DNA from 3 places in the Thalassospira sp. ABL2_045 genome. Region 2 is predicted to be linked to each of the others. Evidence: riboswitches for the same ligand, from Rfam matches in the RefSeq annotation. Region 2 holds a riboswitch; each other region holds the start of a gene.
The links. Region 2 has a riboswitch for cobalamin ahead of ACXAIA_RS16105 (ABC transporter substrate-binding protein). Riboswitches for the same ligand answer to the same signal wherever they lie in the genome.
Positions count from the first base shown of each region.

Region 1: linked by a shared signal. The riboswitch ahead of ACXAIA_RS03385 (methylmalonyl-CoA mutase family protein) and the one ahead of ACXAIA_RS16105 (ABC transporter substrate-binding protein) in region 2 are both predicted to bind cobalamin.
Region 3: linked by a shared signal. The riboswitch ahead of cobU (bifunctional adenosylcobinamide kinase/adenosylcobinamide-phosphate guanylyltransferase) and the one ahead of ACXAIA_RS16105 (ABC transporter substrate-binding protein) in region 2 are both predicted to bind cobalamin.

Region 1 is NZ_JBSWYV010000001.1:736,632-741,681, reverse strand. Features, by position in the region: gene ACXAIA_RS03400 (YnfA family protein) at 1-15, opposite strand, end outside; gene ACXAIA_RS03395 (asparaginase) at 41-1,060, opposite strand; gene ACXAIA_RS03390 (response regulator) at 1,226-1,648, opposite strand; cobalamin riboswitch at 1,935-2,114, shown strand; gene ACXAIA_RS03385 (methylmalonyl-CoA mutase family protein) at 2,250-4,298, shown strand; gene scpA (methylmalonyl-CoA mutase) at 4,301-5,050, shown strand, end outside.
Region 2 is NZ_JBSWYV010000012.1:30,744-35,793, forward strand. Features, by position in the region: gene ACXAIA_RS16095 (AraC family transcriptional regulator) at 1-223, shown strand, start outside; gene ACXAIA_RS16100 (OpgD/OpgG family glucan biosynthesis protein) at 262-1,863, opposite strand; cobalamin riboswitch at 2,008-2,208, shown strand; gene ACXAIA_RS16105 (ABC transporter substrate-binding protein) at 2,443-3,465, shown strand; gene ACXAIA_RS16110 (FecCD family ABC transporter permease) at 3,462-4,496, shown strand; gene ACXAIA_RS16115 (ABC transporter ATP-binding protein) at 4,493-5,050, shown strand, end outside.
Region 3 is NZ_JBSWYV010000001.1:170,183-175,232, forward strand. Features, by position in the region: gene cobN (cobaltochelatase subunit CobN) at 1-393, opposite strand, end outside; gene cobW (cobalamin biosynthesis protein CobW) at 493-1,533, opposite strand; gene cobU (bifunctional adenosylcobinamide kinase/adenosylcobinamide-phosphate guanylyltransferase) at 1,578-2,117, opposite strand; cobalamin riboswitch at 2,176-2,366, opposite strand; gene ACXAIA_RS00790 (hypothetical protein) at 2,887-3,561, shown strand; gene ACXAIA_RS00795 (histidine phosphatase family protein) at 3,572-4,174, opposite strand; gene cobS (adenosylcobinamide-GDP ribazoletransferase) at 4,207-5,031, opposite strand.

The sequences.
Region 1 (5,050 bases), on a different contig from region 2:
CGCAATGCTTTGCATTCGTTCCCCGTTTGGTGATTGGCCATCAGAAGGCCGGGCGTAAGTCCCCGGCATAATTGCCCGCCCAGTTGGTCAGAACCGGGGTCAGATGGTTTTTAAGCACCTCCGCCCGGGCATCGTCGATCACGCCATGTTTGCGCAAGATCGCGCCCATCGCAACCTCTGCCCCGCGCTGAGTGCCATCATCAATCTTGAGCGCGACACCAAGCCCCTGTTTGGGGAAGGCTGCACAATAAACGCCCTCTGCCCCGACCTTGACCAGCGCGTCCTCGCCGCATTCTTCCATAATCGCACTGCAGAACCGGCCGGTCCCCGCCACCATGAACGGCGCTTTGGCGCAGCCCGTGCGGATGCGTTTGATAGCATCACTGCGCGTTTCGGAAAGTTCCGATGGATCGGCCATGCGCGCCATGGCAAGGCCAAGATCACGCAGGCGCATGCCGATCACCGGAATGCCGCAGCCATCAATACCGCGCGGGGAGGCGGACAAATCACAATCACCCATGTCTTCGAGCACCTTGATCAGGCGCTGCTGCACCGGGTGCTGCTCTTCAATGTAACCGACGGGATCTTCGCCAAGATGCTGCGCAGTGGTCAGGAACCCGGCATGCTTGCCCGAGCAGTTATTATGCGCCTTGGTCAGTTTGACATGATCAGACGCCTGCTTGATCGCGGCATTAAGGCTCAGCGAGTAATGCGCTGCGCATTCCAGCGCATCAACCGACAGTCCGATTTGTTCCAGCCATGTGGCGACCGTATTTGCATGCTCTTCCTCGCCATTATGCGAGGAGCAGGCAAGTGCGATGTGTTTGTCTTCAACACCAAAGGCATCGGCTGCACCGCTTTCAATCAGCGGAATCGCCAAAAGCGGCTTGATGGCGGAGCGCGGATACATCAGCGTATCAATATCGCCGCCCTCATCAATCACCGTGCCATCTGCTTTTATCACCACATACCGGCCACGGTGAAAACTTTCGACCATGGTGCCGCGGGTGGCTTCAACGAGAATCGGATTGGCAGCAGGTGACGCTGGAGAATGGGGCATTGCGGGGCGCTCCGGGACTGGATGGACGTGGTAGCGGGGTATGAACCCCGATCATGCTATGCCCGAAATATGGGAATGAAGGCAAGCAAGACCAGCCTTTCACCCATATAAAAAACGCCCTGCCAAGGCAGAGCGTTGATCATTGCAATATCATGATTTAAGCGCTTAGCAGGCGCTCATGGAATTGCCGAGAACCCGGTTGAGCTGTTCGAGAACGACTTTCGGGCTGGCATCCTTGCTGATGAAATCAGCAGCCCCCAGCGCGTCGGCCTGTGCGCGGGTATCGGCGTCATAGTGGGCCGAGAAGAAGAAGACCGGCACATTGTCGCTGTTGGGATAACGGCGGCGGATTTCGCAGAAAGCTTCAAAGCCGCTCATGCCCGGCATTTCGATATCCAGAATGATGGCATTCGGACACATGCCGTCAAGCTGATCGATCAGATCATCGGCACAATCAAAACCGGCCACGTCATATCCGGCCCGGCGCAGCACGGTTTCAAGGGCTGCCTTGGCGCTGGGACTGTCGTCGGCGAACGCAACAAGTCCATCAGGACAAAATTGCGACGGCATGGCGCTGAGCGCGTTCATGGATGGCGATACTCCGAGAATTGGGACAAGTCCAAACTGACAGATGAAAATGTCAAATTGGTTAAACACGCCAAATTTTTGCCACGCAATGTTCTGTCTTCACCCCGATCTTGCACCTGTTCCGCGAAAGTATCAGGCCGTTATGAACCACACCCGCCAGAGCCGAAACCGCGACTGATCCGACAAAACCCCAATGTTTCCGGTGATATAACGTTACGGAAACCTGATTTTTCGGGTGGCATATCCGCCTAAATAGGTATTTCCATGCCTATTTACGGAATTAGGAGCAGGTGCTATAAACCGCCATGTCGCGAATGTGACCGGAAAACATGGTCGGGAATCCGGTGCGGGCCTGCGTTAAAGCAGTGTGGCCAAACCCGGAACTGCCCCCGCAACTGTAAGCGCAAAGGCCCTTTTTGCAGGCATTTGCACGAGTCAGAATACCGATGGTGTTTTCTTGGTATGAATGGGCCGGGCGGGGTGTACCGGGTACTGGGAATCCGTAGTAGAATAGAATTTGGCAACGTTCCGTGCCCAACGCCATATGGAGACCCCATATGGAGTCGCATCAAGGCCGGGATGAACCAAGCCGGGAGAAACCATGTCCGACCCGCTAAAGCTCGCATCCGAATTTCCATCTGCTGACTACGCCAGTTGGCGCAAGCTTGCCGAGGACGCCCTTAAAGGCGCGCCGTTCGAAAAGAAGCTTGTCACCAATACGCTAGATGGTTTTTCCGTTCAGCCGATCTATACCGCCGATGATCAGGATGACGCGACCCGGCTGATCCATGAAGTTCTCAATGCCACGGTCGAGCCGCGCGAAACCGTTACCGGGTGGGACATCCGCCAGCTTCATACCCATCCCGATCCCAAGGCGACCAACGCCGCGATCCTTGAAGATCTTGAAAACGGTGCCACATCGATCACGCTGAAACTTGATGCCGCTGCCTGCGCCGGGCGCGAAATCAGTTCTGCCGAAGTCGGCGTGGACGGGGTCGCCATTCATTGTCTGGCCGATCTCGATGCCGCCCTTGATGATGTATACACCAACCTTGCCACCATCGGCCTTGATGGCGGTGCCGCCGGCGTTCCGGCCGCAGCCCTTTTGGCAGCACATATTGCAAATACCGATGGTGCGGATGAAGCCGCCCCGGCCTTTAACATCGATCCGATCGGAACCCTGGCCACGACCGGCACCCTGCCCTGTGGCGCCAAGGAAGCGGTTGATCACGCGGCAAGCGTTGCAGTTGAGCTGATTGATCTGTTCCCGCTGGCGGCTGCGATTTCGGTCAATGGTGCCCCTTATTATAATGCTGGTGCCACCGATGGTCAGGAACTGGCCTGCCTGTTGGCAAGCGGGGTGACATATTTGCGTGCCCTGACCGATGCCGGAATGGCGGTCGATCAGGCCGCGGGCGCGATGGTGTTTAACGCCGCCATCGGCACGGACTTTTTTGCCGGAATTGCCAAGCTTCGTGCCCTACGCATGATGTGGAGCCGCGTTCTTTCGGCATCGGGTGCCGAGGATGCGACGATCACAATCAATGCGGTTTCCACCGAAATGGCAATGACCAAGGTTGATCCGTGGGTCAATATGCTGCGCACCACAGTCACAAGCTTTGCTGCCGGTCTTGGCGGTGCGGATAGTGTGACCTGCCTGCCCTATGATCATCTGATTGGCCTGCCCGATGGCTTTGCGCGCCGTATTGCGCGTAACACGCAGTTGATCTTGCAGGAAGAAAGCAATGTGCACCGGGTGATTGATCCGGCAGGAGGATCGTGGTTTATCGAAAACCTGACCAAGGAACTGGCAAAGACCGCCTGGTCGAAATTCCAGTCGCTTGAATCGTCGGGTGGCATCCTGAGTGCGCTTGCCAATGGCAGCCTGAAGACCGAGATCGAGACTGTCTGGAACGCACGTGAAAAACGCCTTGCCACCCGTCGTGATCCGCTGACCGGTGTTTCGGAATTCCCCAATATCTCTGAAGCCCAGGTCGCGTGTGAAGCCCCCGATCTTGAGGCGATCATTGCCGATGCCAAGGCCCGCCAGACCAAGTTTGACGGCACCGTCGGCAAAAGCCTTTCGGCCATGATCGAGGCGGCGCGTGCCGGGGCCACCATCGGACACATGTTTACCGATCTTTATGGCACCAGTGCCGCGACCCGTATCGGCGCACTGCCCGAGCACCGTCTTTCGGAAAGTTATGAAGCACTTCGCAAACGCGCAGATGGCCACAAGGCAAAGACCGGCGCCTTCCCGCAGGTCTTCCTGGCCAATCTTGGCAAGGTCGCCCAGCACACCGCACGCGCGACCTTTGCACGCAACTTCTTTGAAGCCGGCGGGATCGAAGCCATCACCAATAACGGCTTTGAGATGGCCGATGCGCTTGCATCCGCCTTTGCCGATAGCGGGACCAAGATCGCCGTGATTTGCGGATCGGACCCACAGTATGCCGACATGGCAGCCGACGTTGCCAAGGCACTTAAGGCCAAAGGAGCCAGCCTCGTTTACCTTGCCGGACATCCCGGCGATGCGAGGTCCGAATACGAGGCCGCCGGCATTGATGAATTTGTCTTTGTCGGGGCCGATGTCCTTGGCATTTGTGGCACCGCACTTGATCATCTTCTTGGCAAACAGGGGGAGAAATAACCATGACCCGCATTCCTGATTTCTCCGATCTTCCGCTGTTTGATGGCGCGTCCGCCGGTGCGAAAGACCCGTTTGAAAGCACGCCCTGGACCACGCCAGAAGGGATTGATGTCAAATCATCCTATGGCCCCAAGGATCTGGACGGGATTGATCATTTAAACACCATGCCGGGCATGCCGCCGTTTTTGCGCGGTCCTTATCCGACCATGTATGTGCAGCGTCCCTGGACGATCCGCCAATATGCCGGTTTCTCGACGGCTGAGGAATCCAACGCGTTTTATCGCCGTAACCTTGCCGCCGGGCAAAAGGGCCTTTCGATTGCCTTCGACCTGGCCACCCACCGTGGCTATGACAGTGATCATCCGCGCGTTGCTGGTGATGTCGGCATGGCCGGTGTGGCGATTGACAGCATCTATGACATGCGAACCCTTTTTGATGGCATCCCGCTTGATCAGATGTCGGTTTCCATGACCATGAATGGTGCGGTTCTGCCAGTGATGGCGCTCTATATCGCAGCGGCCGAAGAACAGGGTGTGAAGCACGAACAGCTTTCTGGCACCATTCAGAATGACATTCTGAAAGAATTCATGGTGCGCAACACCTATATCTATCCCCCAAAACCATCGATGCGCATCATTTCGGACATCTTTGCATTTACCTCGCAAAACATGCCGAAATTCAACTCGATCTCGATTTCCGGCTATCACATGCAGGAAGCCGGTGCGACGGCCGATCTTGAGCTGGCCTATACG
Region 2 (5,050 bases):
GTACCAAAAGCGCCTGCGCCTGACGATGGCACGTCAGATCATGCTGGCCGAGATGAAGGATGCGGCAAGTGCGGCCTATGCGGTGGGGTATGAAAGCACATCGCAATTCAGTCGCGAATATTCCCGCATGTTTGGCGCCCCACCGATGCGCGATATCACCGCCATTCTGGGGCAGTCGCGACATCCGGGCGCACACGGAAATATCCCCGGCAGCCAAATCTGATTGCCGGGGATCAAATATGCGTTGTCGTGGTGGCTGGGTTAACCCTGTTGCTGATTACCCAGTGCCGGCAAGTGCTGGAACATCCAGGTTTCACTGAGCGGGCTATCGCCGCGCTTCAGATACATCCGAAGGTCAACCGGATCGGTGCCAGAAGCTTTAAGGTCAAAGGCCGCGCGCCAGATACGCGTATCCATGATCGGTTCGATCTTCGTACGGACAATCTCGCCGCGTGAGGATGTCACAACCACTTCCGGGAATTCGCCATAGGCAAGGGTTCCCAAAACCTCGCCTTCGAACTCGACGGAAAACTTGATCTCGTCTTTCGGGCGGTTGGTGCCGGGCTCTCCGCCACGGCCCATGCGGGTGGCGGTGGCGCGTGCGAGTTCCTTGACCGGGAAAGGATTGTGGGCCTGCCAATGCAGGCGGTATTTGAACTGATAGCTGTTGCCTGCCTTGGCTTCGCCATTGGGCACCCAGAAGGCGGCAATGTTATCGTGGATTTCATCGTCGGTCGGGATTTCGATCAGCTGTACCGCGCCGTCATTCCATTCACCTTTCGGTTCGACCCACAGGCTCGGGCGGCGGTGATAGCGCACGCCATCCAGATAGTTATTTACATCGCGATCTCGCTGCATCAGGCCAAAGCCACGCGGGTTATGGTCGCCAAAGGCCGATGCGCGAATGGTTTCCGGGTTATTGAGCTGTCGCCAGATGCGCTCGCCGCCACCGGTCCAGAGCTCCAACCCGTCGCTGTCATGCACTTCCGGGCGCCAGTCAAAGCGGAATGATTTGTTCTGTTCGGAATACCAGAACATGCTGGTTAGCGGCGCGATGCCCAGCCGTTCGATGTCTTTTCGCACAAACAGATGCTTTTCAACATCCATGGTGACCCCTTCGCCGCGATAAAGCAGGAATTTATAGGCACCCGTGATGCTCGGCCCATCCAGCAGGGCATAGACCGTCACCGGGTCTTCGGGGTTCTTGGCCGGTTCGATAAAGAACTGTCGGAAATCGGGGAATTCTTCGGGGGTGTTGGACGCAGTATTGACCGCGATCCCGCGTGCCGACAGGCCATATTGGCCTTCATCACCAATGGCGCGGAAATACGAAGCGCCAAGAAACGCCGCCCAGTCCTGGGTTTTCCAATCATCACGCGCCTGATTTTCATGCAGGCGGAAACCGGCAAAGCCGCTATTGGCGGGCAGTTGGTGGGCAATGCTGTCTTCAGGCATGTCAAAGTAATCGGGCTTATAGATCACCTCGCGCGCCTGCCCGTTTTCTAAAAGATACATATGCACCGGTTTGGCGAAATACATACCCAGATGGAAGAAGGTCAGCGGATAGGTGCCCGATCCGTCAGAAAACGGCGAATGATCGCGTTTGTAATGCAGCTTGCCATGGGTATCGTAATCGATCTTGCCGACAATTTCCGGGTTCGGGGCAACAGGTGCTTCATAGGGCTCGGTCGCCATTACCTTGGCGCGTTCGATCAGGCTGGCAAAATCAAAGCTTTGCGCATTGCCCAGATCAAGACCGGAGACCTCGGCCATCGCATGGCTATAAAGCGACATTCCCGGCAGGATCAGGCCAGCGGCGGCGATGGATTTCAAAAAGCGTCTGCGTTCCACGGAAGTCGTCATTTTCACCATGTTCCGATGATTGCGTTACTCGGCAAAGCATACCGGGCAGTGTGGAGGTAATCGGGACGAATGATGGCAAATTCAAGGTGACGATACGCTGACCTGACACGGACGCGCGGCGCTTGACGAACAGTGTTATTTGTGTGAAATCAATTTCTTGTCGGTATCCGAAATTCGGATAAAGGGAATTCGATGTGGTCTGGTCTTGCCAGATCATTGACCGAAGCTGCCCCCGCAACTGTAGGCGGTGAGCATTTTCTGATTTAGCCACTGGGTAATGCCCGGGAAGGCCAGAAAATGCAGTGACCCGTGAGCCAGGAGACCTGCCGACATAAGCACGACGGACCGGGCGGGGTGCCCCGGAGGATGTCGGTACATGTCGCGTTATCCGCAGGTTGGAGCTCATTCTATCTGCGTTTAATCCCGAACATTTCCCGCCATTTTTCAGCACGCTAGCCAGTCCCTTGACGAGAGCAACTGTGATGTTATGTTATAACATAACATTTATGAGGCGGGTTGGTTCCATTCCATAAAAAGGGTTTCGATCTGCCTCCGTGAGAGGACAATGACGTGATTACAATGAACAAACAGGGTCTGGCAGTCGGGGTGATTGCTGCTGGATTGGCATTCATGAGTGTGGGCGCTCAAGCAACCGATTATCCGCTGACGCTTGAGAATTGCGGGCGCAGCGTGACTTTTGAAAAGGCACCGGAACGCGTTGTTTCGCTTGGCCAAAGCAATACCGAAATCCTGTATCGGTTGGGATTGGCTGACAAGGTTGTCGGAACCGCTGTGTGGTTTAATCCGGTGGCAGAGAAATACCGCGAAGCCAATGCCAAGGTGAAGCGCCTGGCCGATAATGATCCCAGCTTTGAAAGTGTTGTTGGTCAGAAACCAGATCTTGTCACCAACCAGTATCAGTGGCATGTCGGCCCGAACGGTGCGGTCGGCACGGTCGCGCAGTTCAATGAGCTGTCCATTCCGGTTTATACCGCACCGGCCGATTGTGTCGGCAAGGATAACAGCACGGGTGGGGATGGTACGCGCCTTGATGCGTTTTCGATGGATCTGATCTATCAGACGATCAGCGAAATGGCCCTGATCTTTGACGTTGAAGATCGCGGTGAAAAGCTTGTTGCAGACCTGCGCGCCCGTGAACAGGCGGCGCGGGCCAGTGTCGAAAGCATCGATGGTAGCGGTATCAGCGCCCTTTTCTGGTTCTCAAGCGCCGAGATTGATGTTGATCCCTATGTTGCCGGGCAAAAAGGTGCACCGGGTTATATCGCCAATATCCTGAATGTCAGAAATGTCATCGACAGTGACGATGAATGGCCGAAAGTCGGTTGGGAAACTATTGCGCGCGCCAATCCGGACATTATCGCAATCGGCAAAATGGAACGTCGCCGTTTCCCGGCTGATGACTGGGAGCTGAAAATGAAGTTTCTCAAATCCGATCCGGTGACCAGTCAGATGGATGCGGTTCGCAATGACCGGATTGTGGTGATTGACGCAATGTCGATGAATCCGACGATCCGTACCATCGATGGTATTGAATTGATGGCCAAGGCGATTGTCGATCTGCGCCAGAGCCAAATCAATTGACGGTCCTGCTATCTTCAATCGTCGGACGTCGCACCAGCGCAGCTTTTGCTGCGCTGGTGTTGCTTGGCCTCGCGCTCGCCTTTGCCGCGTCGGTGGGGGAAACATCCATCCCGATCCGTACGGTGATGGATACCATCGCCAATCATGTGTGGGGTGCCGGTTACGCGATTGATCCGATTGATTCCGGTATTGTCTGGAACTATCGCCTGAGCCGGGCGGTGGTTGCTGCGTCCTGCGGGGCGGCATTGGCCCTGTCCGGCGCAGTCCTGCAGGCACTTTTACGTAATGCGCTTGCCGATCCCTATTTGCTTGGTATTTCTGCCGGGGCGTCAACGGGGGCGGTCAGTGTTGCGATGCTCGGTATCGGGGCTGGCATGTTTGGCATGTCGGAGGGCGCGTTTATCGGCTCTGTCGTGGCGTTTGCCTTTGTCTCGCTGCTGGCGTTGCAGGCAGGACGCGGCACCGGTGCGATCATTTTGGCGGGTATTGCCGGTGCGCAGCTTTTTAATGCCCTGACGTCGTTTATCGTCACAAAGTCCGCGAGTGCCGAGGAAGCTCGCGGCATCATGTTCTGGCTTTTGGGTAATCTAAGTGGTGTGCGCTGGCCGGATGCGTCACTTGCCCTGCCGATCGCCATTGTTGGATTGCTGGTCTGTCTTTGGCATGCGCGCGCACTTGATGCCTTTACCTTCGGTCGGGACTCAGCCGCATCACTTGGTGTGCCGGTGCGTCGTGTTTACGTCATCCTGATTGGGGTTTCGGCGCTGATGACGGCGGTGATGGTCAGTATTGTCGGATCCATCGGGTTTGTCGGGCTGGTTATTCCGCATGCGGCGCGTTTCTTCGTTGCCAATCGTCATGGGCTTTTGTTGCCCTTGTCCGCATTGATCGGCGCACTTTTCCTTGTCGGGGCGGATGTGATTTCCCGGGTGATTGTGCCGGGGCAGGTTCTGCCAATCGGGGTGATTACGGCCCTTGTCGGTGCGCCGGCCTTCGCGCTTATTCTCTGTCACGGAAGGGTCTTGCGATGACCTTGGAACTTCGCAATGTCGACTGGTCGGTCGGTTTCAAAAAGATCGTGCGGGATGTCAGCTTGCGCGTTGAGCCGGGCGAATTCCTTGGCGTCATCGGCCCGAATGGATCGGGTAAAACCAGCATGATGTCGGTTTTGGCCGGTATCCGCCCGCCATCTGATGGCATGGCGCTGCTTGACGACCAAGCAATGGGCAAGGTTGGGCGTCGCAATCTGGCGCGCCGGATCGGATTTGTCGAACAGCAGGCCGATACCATTGATCGCATCACCGTGCGCGAAGCTGTTTCGCTTGGGCGGACACCCTATCTCAGTCTGCTCTCGCCTTGGTCCGGGGGCGATGATGATATCGTTGCCAACGCGCTTGAACGGGTTGCGATGGCCAATATGGCGGACCGCATATGGCACACATTGTCCGGTGGGGAAAAGCAACGGGTTCATATCGCCCGTGCACTGGCACAGCAACCTGATTACCTGTTTCTGGATGAGCCGACCAACCATCTTGATATCCGTCATCAGCTTGGGCTTTTGGAGCTGGTGCATGATTTGCCGGTG
Region 3 (5,050 bases), on a different contig from region 2:
AAGCAACAACAGCTCCGCATCAGGTTGATCATCACCGGGCAACAGGACCAAGGGAATGTCTTTGGCGCGCACAAGGGCAACCAGTTGTTCGATGCCATAATCCCAATAGCCACGCCCGCCCAGGATGCGCACGATGATGAATTTGGCATCAGAAAGCACATCCTCGATATAAAGATCGACCGACATGTTGTGGCCAAGCTGCAGCAAGCTTGCCAAACGCAAGGATGGTGTTGCATCCCCGAACGCCTCGACCAGACGGCCCTGTGCCCCGGCAAGACAGGCCAGCTCAGACTCGGCCGCAGACAGGATCACCACATCGCCGGGTTGCTGTCCAAGGTCGACGGCCTCACTGCCGTCGGTGACCATTCCGGGCTGGGCTGCCAATAGGTGCATTTGGGGATCCGTATCCTTGCGTCGTCAGGTCGAAAAAGGTGCCGAGACCGGATGCATTTTACAGCCGGTCTCAGGCAGGTTTCATCAGATCAAACAGGATCAGGCAGCCTTGATGGCAGCCACGATCGCATCGCGATCCAGGCCATGCAGACCAATCACCACCAGTTCCGACCGGCGCGTTTCCCCATCCGCCCACGGGCGGTCGAAATAGCGCTGGAAACGTTCACCAACACCCTGAACCACATGACGCATCGGTTTGCCCGGCACATCAAGGAACCCCTTGATCCGCAGGACATCGAACTGGCGCACAACATCAATCAGACGCTTTTCAAGGCTGGCCGGATCGCTGATCGCATCAAGGGCGACAACAAAGCTGTCGAAATCGTCATGGTCATGTTCGTGACCATCGTCATGATGGCTGGGCCGGCTATCAAGATCGTCTTCAGCTGCGGCACCAAGGCCCAGCAGGATCGCGTTTTCAACCCGTGAATGGTCGGTGGCGATGATCTTGACCGACGGCTTTTGAAGCTCCGCCCGGATATCGGCTTCGACCTTGCTGCGTTCGGCATCGCTCAGAAGGTCGGTTTTGTTCAGAACCACCATGTCCGCACAGTGAAGCTGCTCTTCAAACAGTTCTTCAAGCGGGCTTTCATGATCAAGATTGTCATCGGCTTCGCGCTGGGCCTGCACCGCATGATGATCATGGGCAAACAAGCCATCGCGCAGGGCGGCGCCATCAAGCACAGCCACCACACCATCGACTGTGACGCGCGAGCGGACTTCGGGCCAGTTAAACGCCTTTACCAGCGGTTTTGGCAGGGCGAGGCCAGATGTTTCGATAACGATATGGTCTGGTGGCGTATCACGATCAATCAGGTTCTGGATGGTTGGCAGGAAGTCATCGGCCACCGTGCAGCAGATGCAGCCATTGGCCAGTTCGACCACATCATCCTCTTCGCAGCCTTCGATGCCACAACCGTTGATGATGCCTCGATCAACACCGAGATCGCCAAATTCGTTAATGATCAGCGCAATGCGTTTGCCATCGGCATTTTCCAGCATGTTGCGGATCATGGTTGTTTTGCCAGCCCCCAGAAAACCGGTAATCACGGTTGCCGGGATTTTGCCCAATTGTGCCATTTCTGAAATCCTTAAAAATCAATTCTTTGAGTTGCTATATGTTGCTATTTGACCTGCATCGGAATGCCGGCCACCACAAGGGTGACCTTGTCTGCCAGCTCCGCGATGCGTTGATGCAGGCGCCCGGCATGATCACGAAAACTGCGCGCCATTGCATTTTCCGGCACGATGCCAAAGCCGACCTCGTTTGAAACAAAAAGGACCGGAACGATAAGTGTTGGCACCAGTTCACACAGTGCTGAGATCTCGGCATCAATGTCGCGATCTTCAAGCATCAGATTGGTCAGCCACAGGGTCAGGCAATCGACCAGAACCGGCTTACCGCCCGCGACGTTACAGGTCTGCAAAGCTGCACAAAGCGCAAGCGGTTCTTCGACAGTCTGCCAAAGATCGCCGCGCGATTGTTTGTGAAGATCGATGCGGTTGGCCATTTCATCATCCCAGGCTCGCCCGGTTGCGATATAGGTTCCCCCGCCCGCCTGATTGATGATGTTTTCGGCAAACCGGCTTTTGCCGGAGCGCGCCCCGCCAAGGATCAGATGCGTCCCGCCAAGGGGTGCAGAGGGGGGTAAAGTCTGGGTCATCCCGTTTATTCCTCGCCATGGCCTCCCACCGAGGCCCGATTGCGTCGCCACCATCAAAAGAATAGTGACACCTTCGGCAGGTTTCCTGGCTGCGGGCATGAAAGCGATCCGCCTTCCCGGTTGCCCGGTGGCTGGTCTGGCGCCATCGCGCCGACCCGGATCTCCCAACCCGATACAGTTGCGGGGGCAGCATCGGCCTTGCACCGATTTCCCATCACCGAACGGTGCGCCGAACCTATCAGGTTTGCCAAAAATGCCAAAGGTCATTCTGGGGACTTAACCCTTCGTTGCGCACACACCCTAATCGGAAGGTCAGTATTTGTAAGAATTGTCTGCTTGAGAGGTCATACCATTTCAGCCAACATCAAAACCGTTGCGCTGGAACTAGGGTCAGGACCTATTAATTTGATTTGAATGGCAGACGTTATATTTGCGAAATCCAAGGAAAAGCCTGCCGGGCGGGTTGGTATCCCGCACGAGGGATTTGACGCTGGAGTTTGCAAATATAACGTCTGTCCTTCGGATTAATCGGATTTGCACGGGCTAATTTGTCGTAAAACCTTGAAAGATAAATATCTTCCTGCAGTTTTACTCCGCGTATCCGCGCAAATCTGTTTAACCATTCAAACCAAATTAATAGGTCCTCACCCTAAAGACGGAAAAATCCGCAATCTGGCGAAAACCCGGGATTGAAAAGCACAAAACCCGGCTGGCAGCAGAAAAATCTGCGCCGAAACTCTTGGGGTAAACTGGAAGTTTGCAAGAACACATGGCTATACGCTCTCACCTATCGAAAATCCGACAGTTGAATGCGCCAACCTGGACCACTTCCTCTCGCAAGGACATGTGGCTGGGTTTGCTTGGTCGTTTGAACAGCCCGAACCCGTCCTTTCAGGACTTTCTTGAGGAATACGCCAACGAGGGCGAAGTCACGCTGGCACGGCGCGATGTCCGGGAAATCTTTGCAAAGGATGCCTCAAAGGGCGTGATCGCGACCATCATCTGGTCCCATGAACGGGGCATTCGGGTGAATGCGCTATCGCTGCTTGTACGCGACATGCCGACCCTTGTGACCCTGATGTCGATTGCCGATTTCGGGCAGGAAGAACTGAACGAACTGCTTTCACAGCCAGGCATTTCTGTTCCGACCGCAAGCAAGATGCTGTCGGCCTGTGGCAAAACCTATTGCGGCATGCCGGCCGCCATCATTGACGACACCATCATTCAGGTGATCGAAAGCGCGTCCTTTGCCGGCGACTTTCCGAATGTCGCCAAGCTCCGCGCAAAATCACGCAGTCGGCCGGTACCATACTATCAGGCCTATCTGCGGGATGTTTTCGATATTTGCGAAAAACATGACCTGAGCCCGGACATGGTGGACCGCTATCTGGCCGAACATGCCCTTGATGACATGGCATCAGACGTCGAACTGGCTTCTGCGTAACACGGCTTGGTTAAAATCGCTGATTAACGGCTGTCACGCGCCAACCGGGTTCTTCGACCTCGTCGATATATTCGAGTGTGGTCAAACCCAGCGTATCGACATGAAACGCCAGTGCCGCTTCAAGCGACAGGCCAAGTGCGTTGGCCAAAACCGCACGCACCGTACCGCCATGAAGAACAGCGACAATATCACGCCCGGCGAACGCATCGTTCAATCGTCCGAATACGGGCCCAACGCGCCCGACAACATCGGCGAAACTTTCACCCTTCGGGGGGTGCTGACGGGCAAAGTCCGTCCAGAAGCGTGTTGTTTCGCCCTTGGGCAAATCATTCCAGTTTTGCAGTTCCCAATCACCGAAATGCTGTTCGGCAAAACCACTTTCGCCCTGTGGGGCGACGTCGATATCCATGAAACTCTGCAGGCTTCGGGCCGTATCATGGGTCCGCGACAGGTGGCTGGTTACCCAAACCGCATCCCTTGGCAACTGCCCGGCAAGGGATGAGAGCGCCTTTTGATCCGTCAGATCAGCGGGCATATCGCTTTGGCCATAAACCAGTCGTTCGGGGTTTTTGACCGGGGCATGACGCACCAGCCACCAGCGTGTTGTTCTCATTGACTTCGTTATCCTTCGTATTCAGCCCACCATCAAATGACAGCGATAAAGGCAATCGCGACAAAAAGCTCGCTTACCAATTGGGTGGCGCCCAACACATCCCCTGTTTGACCGCCGATCTGCCATTTCGCCACCACCGCGACAAGACCAACAGCCAGAACCGCGCCCGCCAGAACCGCGATGGTCGCAATCAAGCCCGCCAAAACGAATGACAGGATGGCTGCGATAAGCACCGCAAGGCACGCCATCACCGGTTTTGGTGATCCCGCACCTTTGCCCAAACCATTGTCGCGCGCCGGCGGCAAAACATGCATCACAGCCGGCATGGCTGCGCGTGATGTTATGGCCATGACCAGAAACAGGATCGCTGCCTGTCCACTGTCACCGGCAGCAGATAACAGAACGATGCGCAGCCCAAAACACAGGATCACGGCAACGACGCCATAAGTCCCAATATGGCTGTCGCGCATGATTTCGAGTTTGCGCGCGCGTTCAAACCCGCCGCCAAACCCGTCCGCACAGTCGGCCATGCCATCTTCATGCATAGAGCCCGTCAAAAGCACCATACCTGCCAAGGCGATGATTGCGAAAATCAGGAGGTTGTCGGTCAATTGATAGACCAGCATTGCCGGCAGCATCGCAAACCCGGCCAGCAACAAGCCGACCAGCGGCCAGGACCATACCGATCTTGCGATCAATTCGGGGCGAAAGTCATGAATGCCGGTAACTGGCACCCGGCTCAGCAACGCCAGCGCCCGCCAAAAATCAGAAATAGGAGATGTCTTGATCGCGGCATCAGATCCTTTGCCAATATCCGCATCCGGGCCATTGCTGGCCTTCGAATCTGCGCTTTGCAAATTTGTTTCGTTTTGGTTA